2 regions of the Pseudomonas sp. Soil_N_39 genome follow, and region 2 is predicted to be linked to the other one. Evidence: predicted binding sites of a transcription regulator. Region 2 holds the regulator's gene; the other holds the start of a gene.
The links. Region 2 encodes FliA, which starts transcription of late flagellar genes. Its sites were predicted from a motif close to CTAAAGTTTNNNNNNNNNNNGCCGNTAA; they were not measured.

Region 1 (3,268 bases), on a different contig from region 2:
TCTTCGCGCAGGTCATCGATGTAGATCTCTTTGACGCCCATGGCCTGAGCCTTGGCGCGTGCAGGTTCGACTTCTTCGCCCTGCCCCAGGTCTGCGGTGAAGGTCACCACTTCGCAGTTATAAGTGTCCTGCAGCCACTTGAGGATCACCGAAGTGTCCAGGCCGCCGGAATACGCCAGAACGACCTTGTTTACGTCCGCCATGCCATCACTCCACGGGTTGTACGGAAAGCCGGGAAGTCTAACGTCCAGCGCGGATAATTTACAGGGGCGCGACAGCTTATGACGACGAAGCGACAGATTATGTCGAGCGCGCGACGACCAATCCGGCTCAGGACGTCCGCGCAGCGGTGGAAGCGGGCGTGGAGATCGGTGCCTTGGCCGGCGCGGCAGTCGGCGCCGGGGCCTTGGCTGGAGCCGCAGCGGGCGCTGGCTGCGGTGCTGGTGCCGGAGCTTCAACCGGCGCCCCACGCTCCAGGCGCACGACCACGCGACGGTTCTTGGCCCGGTTGGCGGCGTTGGTATTGGACACCAGGGGATAACGCTCGCCATGGAACCGCAGTGTGATCTGTGACTCCTGAAAACCATTGGCCTTGAAGAAGTCCTGGACCGCCAGGGCCCGGCGGCGCGACAGCTCACGGTTGGTCAGGCGGTTGCCGCTATTGTCAGAGTGACCGTCGAGCTCGACACGATTGACGCTCGGGTCGGCCTTGATGAAGTCGAGCATCACCTGCAACTGGGCCTTGGCCTGAGCATCGAGCTCGACCCCTTCGCCGGGGAAACCGATTTGAGTTTGCTTAATCTGCTCGAAATTCTTTGGTAACAGTTTCGCCACGCAGCCTTGATAGTCACTAAAGGCCTTATTGAAGCGCACCGGCAACAATCGGACTTCCGAAACCCGTCCATCCTCGGTGTTACGCCGCACCACAGGGCTGCGACCCTCCATCAGCCCACTGATCAAGCGCCCGGCCTGAACCTGGGAACTGTTGAACAACACGTCGCCACTGCCGATCCTGACCGACCCCAGGTTAATGTCGCCGCGCCCCGGTTGCCACGGTGCGGCGGCCGCCAGCAACGTGGCAGAACCGCCGCCCAGCATCGGGTTATGGCTCTTGAGGCGGAACGTGGCCTGTTCGCCCGCCCGGCGCACGAATTCGCCGCTGCCGAAATCGGTGATCGGCTGGCTCAGCCGGCACTCGAACTTGTCGCCTTCGACCGTCCACTCAATGCTCTCCAGACGGGTCTGGAAAGTGAGCGCCATGGCGGGAAGGCTGGCAAACACACTGAGCAAGGCTAGATAACGCTGGCGCACGGGAGGCTCCACTGACTTTTATACAAAGATCGACGCATGCTTGAGGGCATGACGCCTGTCCGGGGCACTGCACGGATTCGTGGCACACCTGTAGGAGCTATCGGTAAGTTGTGGCAGAACTTGATAGCGGGTGCCTGAATCGGTCTTTTCCGGTAGCATTCCCCAGAGTTTGACCCGCCTGGAAGCCCCCCAATGTCCGACCGCCTGACCCTGCTGCGTCCCGACGACTGGCATATTCATCTTCGCGATGGTGCTGTGTTGACCCATACCGTCGCCGATGTCGCGCGCACCTTCGGGCGCGCAATCATCATGCCTAACCTGGTTCCGCCCGTGCGCAACGCCGCCGAAGCCGATGGCTATCGCCAGCGGATCCTCGCCGCGCGCCCGGCTGGCAGCCGCTTCGAACCGCTGATGGTGCTTTACCTCACCGACCGCACCCAGCCCGAAGAGATTCGCGACGCCAAGGCCAGCGGTTTTGTCCATGCCGCCAAGCTGTACCCCGCCGGCGCGACCACCAACTCCGACTCCGGTGTCACCAGCATCGACAAGATCTTCCCGGCGCTGGAGGCCATGGCCGAAGTCGGCATGCCGCTGTTGATCCATGGTGAAGTCACCCGGGGCGACGTCGACGTGTTCGACCGCGAGAAGATCTTCATCGACGAGCACATGCGCCGCGTCGTGGAACGTTTCCCGACCCTCAAGGTGGTGTTCGAGCACATCACCACCGGCGATGCCGTGCAGTTCGTCAACGAGGCCCCGGCCAACGTCGGCGCGACCATCACCGCCCATCACCTGCTGTACAACCGCAACCACATGCTGGTGGGCGGGATCCGGCCGCACTTCTATTGCCTGCCGATCCTCAAGCGCAACACTCACCAGGAAGCTCTGCTGGACGCCGCCACCAGCGGTAGCGCCAAGTTTTTCCTCGGCACCGACTCGGCGCCCCACGCCCAGCACGCCAAGGAAGCGGCCTGCGGTTGCGCCGGCTGCTACACCGCCTATGCCGCCATCGAGATGTACGCCGAAGCGTTCGAGCAGCGCGACGCGCTGGACAAGCTCGAAGGCTTCGCCAGCCTGCACGGCCCGAGTTTCTATGGCCTGCCGGTGAACACCGATCGTATTACCCTGGTCCGTGACGAATGGACCGCCCCCGTCAGCCTGCCCTTCGGCGAGCAGACCGTCATCCCGCTGCGCGCCGGTGAAAAACTGCGCTGGCGCCTGCTGGAGGAAAACGCGTGAGTGAAGATCATTTCGACGACGAACTGGACGGCAACGGTGGTTCGGGCGGCGCCCGTCACCCCATGGCCGCGCGGTTCCGTGGCTACCTGCCGGTGGTCGTCGATGTAGAAACCGGTGGTTTCAATTCCGCCACCGACGCCTTGCTGGAAATCGCCGCGACCACCATCGGCATGGACGAAAAAGGCTTTGTGTTCCCTGACCACACCTATTTCTTCCGGGTCGAACCGTTCGAAGGCGCCAACGTCGAAGCGGCGGCCCTGGAGTTCACCGGGATCAAGCTCGATCACCCGTTGCGCATGGCGGTCAGCGAAGAAACGGCCCTGACCGACATCTTCCGTGGCGTGCGCAAGGCGCTCAAGGCCAACGGTTGCAAGCGGGCGATCCTGGTCGGCCACAACAGCAGCTTCGACCTGGGCTTCCTCAACGCCGCCGTCGCGCGCCTGGACATGAAGCGCAACCCGTTCCACCCGTTCTCCAGCTTCGACACCGCGACCCTGGCTGGCCTGGCGTATGGCCAGACCGTCCTGGCCAAGGCGTGCCAGGCGGCCGACATCGATTTCGATGGCCGTGAAGCCCACTCGGCCCGCTACGACACCGAGAAGACCGCCGAGCTGTTCTGCGGCATCGTCAACCGGTGGAAAGAGATGGGCGGCTGGCAGGATTTCGACGACTAAAGAGCAGAGCCATTGTGGCGGCGCCACTCTGTGGGAGCAAAGCT
Region 2 (3,268 bases):
CCAGCGAAGAAGCCATGGCTGACATGTTCGCTGACATCTACCACAGCCCGAGCAAGCAGGTCGGCTGAGGTAATCATGAATATTTTTTGTACCTACATCGATGGTCTGCCATGCATTGTTCCTTATGCGAACGCGCAGCCAGTAATGTGGCCTCCGTCTAAGAAGACAAGGTAAAGAACGAACATGGGCAGCATGCATCCCGTACAGGTGATCGCGGTGACCGGCGGCAAAGGTGGCGTCGGGAAGACTAACGTGTCAGTGAACTTGTCCCTGGCTCTGGCAGAGCTTGGCCGACGGGTCATGCTGCTGGACGCCGACCTGGGCCTGGCGAACGTCGACGTGCTGCTGGGGCTTACCCCCAAACGCACCCTGGCGGACGTGATCGAAGGCCGCTGCGAACTGCGCGACGTGCTGTTGCAGGGGCCAGGCGGGATTCGTATCGTGCCGGCTGCCTCCGGCACCCAGAGCATGGTTCACCTGACCCCAGCCCAACACGCGGGCCTGATCCAGGCTTTCAGCGACATCGGCGACAACCTCGATGTGCTGGTGATCGATACCGCGGCCGGCATTGGCGACTCGGTCGTCAGTTTCGTGCGCGCCGCCCAGGAAGTGCTGCTGGTGGTCTGCGACGAACCGACGTCCATCACCGACGCCTACGCCCTGATCAAACTGCTGAACCGCGACTATGGCATGAACCGCTTCCGCGTCCTGGCCAACATGGCCCAGAGCCCGCAGGAAGGACGCAACCTGTTCGCCAAGTTGACCAAGGTCACCGATCGCTTCCTGGACGTCGCCCTGCAATACGTCGGCGCGGTGCCTTACGACGAAAGCGTGCGCAAGGCCGTCCAGAAGCAACGTGCCGTCTATGAAGCCTTTCCACGTTCCAAATGCGCGCTGGCGTTCAAGGCGATCGCCCAGAAGGTCGATACCTGGCCATTGCCGGCCAATCCTCGCGGGCATCTGGAGTTTTTCGTCGAACGTCTTGTGCAACAAACAGCAGGGCCCGTGCTATGACAGCCAGCGGTTACAACCATCTCTACAAAAAATCGGCACGGGACGCCCAATACGAATTGATCGAGCGTTATGCGCCACTGGTCAAGCGTATCGCCTACCACTTGCTGGCGCGGTTGCCGGCCAGTGTCCAGGTCGAGGACTTGATCCAGGCCGGCATGATCGGCCTGCTTGAAGTGTCGAACAAATACGACGCCAGCAAAGGCGCCAGTTTCGAGACCTATGCCGGTATTCGCATTCGCGGGGCGATGCTCGATGAAGTCCGCAAGGGCGATTGGGCGCCGCGTTCGGTGCACCGCAATACCCGCATGGTCAGTGACGCGATTCGGGCAATTGAAGCGAAAACCGGGCGTGACGCTAAAGATCACGAAGTTGCTGCCGAACTCCAGTTAAGTCTCGATGATTATTACGGGATTTTGAACGATACCTTGGGCAGCCGCCTGTTCAGTTTCGACGACCTGCTGCAGGACGGCGAACACGAAGGGCTGCACGAGGATGGCGCGAGTGCTCACATGGAGCCATCGCGTGACCTGGAAGATGAACGTTTCCAGAGCGCGCTGGCGGATGCGATTGCCAATTTGCCGGAGCGTGAGCGACTGGTCTTGGCGCTGTACTACGACGAAGAGCTGAACCTCAAGGAAATCGGTGAGGTCCTGGGGGTCAGCGAATCGCGGGTCAGCCAGTTACACAGCCAGTGCGCGGCCCGTTTGCGGGGGCGTTTGGGGGAGTGGCGAGCGCGTTGACAGGCAGTGTGGGGACACTGCGACGAGGCTGGCCTGGCAGGTACTGCGCCAGTCTCCATCCGTTGTGCTCCGGACCGTTGTCGAGTGTTGTGCCGGATTGATTGAAATGGCGCGTCCAGGTGCTGGGCGCGTTTAAGACTGCTTGGAGGTCGAATTGGACAAGAACATGAAAATCCTCATCGTTGATGACTTCTCAACGATGCGGCGGATCATAAAAAACCTGTTGCGTGACCTTGGGTTCACCAACACGGTCGAGGCGGATGATGGCGTCACAGCCATTCCGGTCCTCAACAGCGGGAGCATCGACTTTCTGGTGACTGACTGGAACATGCCCGGCATGACCGGTATCGACTTGTTGCGCCATGTGCGCGCCGACGAAAAGCTCAAGCATCTTCCGGTGCTGATGGTCACTGCCGAAGCCAAGCGCGAGCAGATCATCGAAGCGGCCCAGGCCGGTGTAAACGGCTATGTGGTCAAACCCTTCACGGCCCAGGCGTTGAAAGAGAAGATCGAAAAAATCTTCGAACGCATCGGTTAACTGCGCCACGGGGGAGCTATGGACAACGAATCTTCAATGGGCGATTTCGAATCGACCCTGAAAAAACATGCCCGCGAACTGGTCGACAGCCTTGAAAAAGGTCGCTTTGGCGATGCGGTTCAAATGATCCATGAGCTCAACCAGACCCGTGACCGCGGTCTGTATCAGGAAGTGGGCAAGCTCACGCGTGAACTGCACAGCGCGATTGTCAATTTCCAGATCGACCCGCACATGCCGCAGGCCGAGGAAGTCTCGCAGATCACCGACGCCACCGAGCGCCTGGGGTATGTGGTCAAGCTGACCGAGGCCGCGGCGAACCGCACCATGGACCTGGTGGAAAGTGCAACGCCGCTGGTCAACGGCCTGAGTGAAGAAGCCCAGGCCTTGAGCACCGACTGGGGCCGGTTCATGCGTCGCGAAGTCGGTGCTGAAGAGTTTCGGGAGCTGGCCCGTCGGGTCGACGGTTTCCTGGCGCGCAGCAGCACCGAGAACCGCGCCGTGGCAAGCAACCTCAACGACATTCTGCTGGCCCAGGACTATCAAGACCTGACCGGCCAGGTGATCAAGCGTGTGACCCAATTGGTCACCGAAGTGGAAAGCAACCTGCTCAAACTGGTGTTGATGGCCAGCCAGGTCGACCGCTTTGCAGGCATCGAACACGACCGTGAAGCGATGCTTGCTGAAAAAGATCCACAAAAACATCTCTCTCAGGGTGAAGGTCCGCAAATTCATGCCGATAAAAGAGAAGACGTTATGTCCGGTCAGGACGATGTGGACGATTTGCTGTCCAGCCTTGGATTCTGAGTTTTAGCCCTGTTTTAGGAGCAGCCATTAATGAGCTTCGGCGCCGATGAAGAGATCCTTCAGGATTTCCTGGTTGAGGCCGGCGAGATTCTAGAGCAACTGTCCGAACAGCTGGTCGAGCTGGAAAGCCGACCTGATGATGCGGATCTGCTCAATGCAATTTTTCGCGGTT

Region 1: a site for FliA is predicted at 1,409-1,436, ahead of AC3A5O_RS06005 (flagellar protein MotY). Genes of this name have one in related genera too.

Annotation. Positions count from the first base shown of each region.
Region 1 covers NZ_JBDGLI010000003.1:271,011-274,278, reverse strand. Annotated here, with positions in the region: gene AC3A5O_RS06010 (argininosuccinate synthase) at 1-203, opposite strand, end outside; gene AC3A5O_RS06005 (flagellar protein MotY) at 331-1,311, opposite strand; gene pyrC (dihydroorotase) at 1,504-2,550, shown strand; gene rnt (ribonuclease T) at 2,547-3,224, shown strand.
Region 2 covers NZ_JBDGLI010000005.1:160,594-163,861, forward strand. Annotated here, with positions in the region: gene flhF (flagellar biosynthesis GTPase FlhF) at 1-68, shown strand, start outside; gene fleN (flagellar synthesis regulator FleN) at 184-1,014, shown strand; gene fliA (RNA polymerase sigma factor FliA) at 1,011-1,754, shown strand; gene AC3A5O_RS10015 (chemotaxis response regulator CheY) at 1,921-2,292, shown strand; gene AC3A5O_RS10020 (protein phosphatase CheZ) at 2,311-3,096, shown strand; gene AC3A5O_RS10025 (chemotaxis protein CheA) at 3,127-3,268, shown strand, end outside.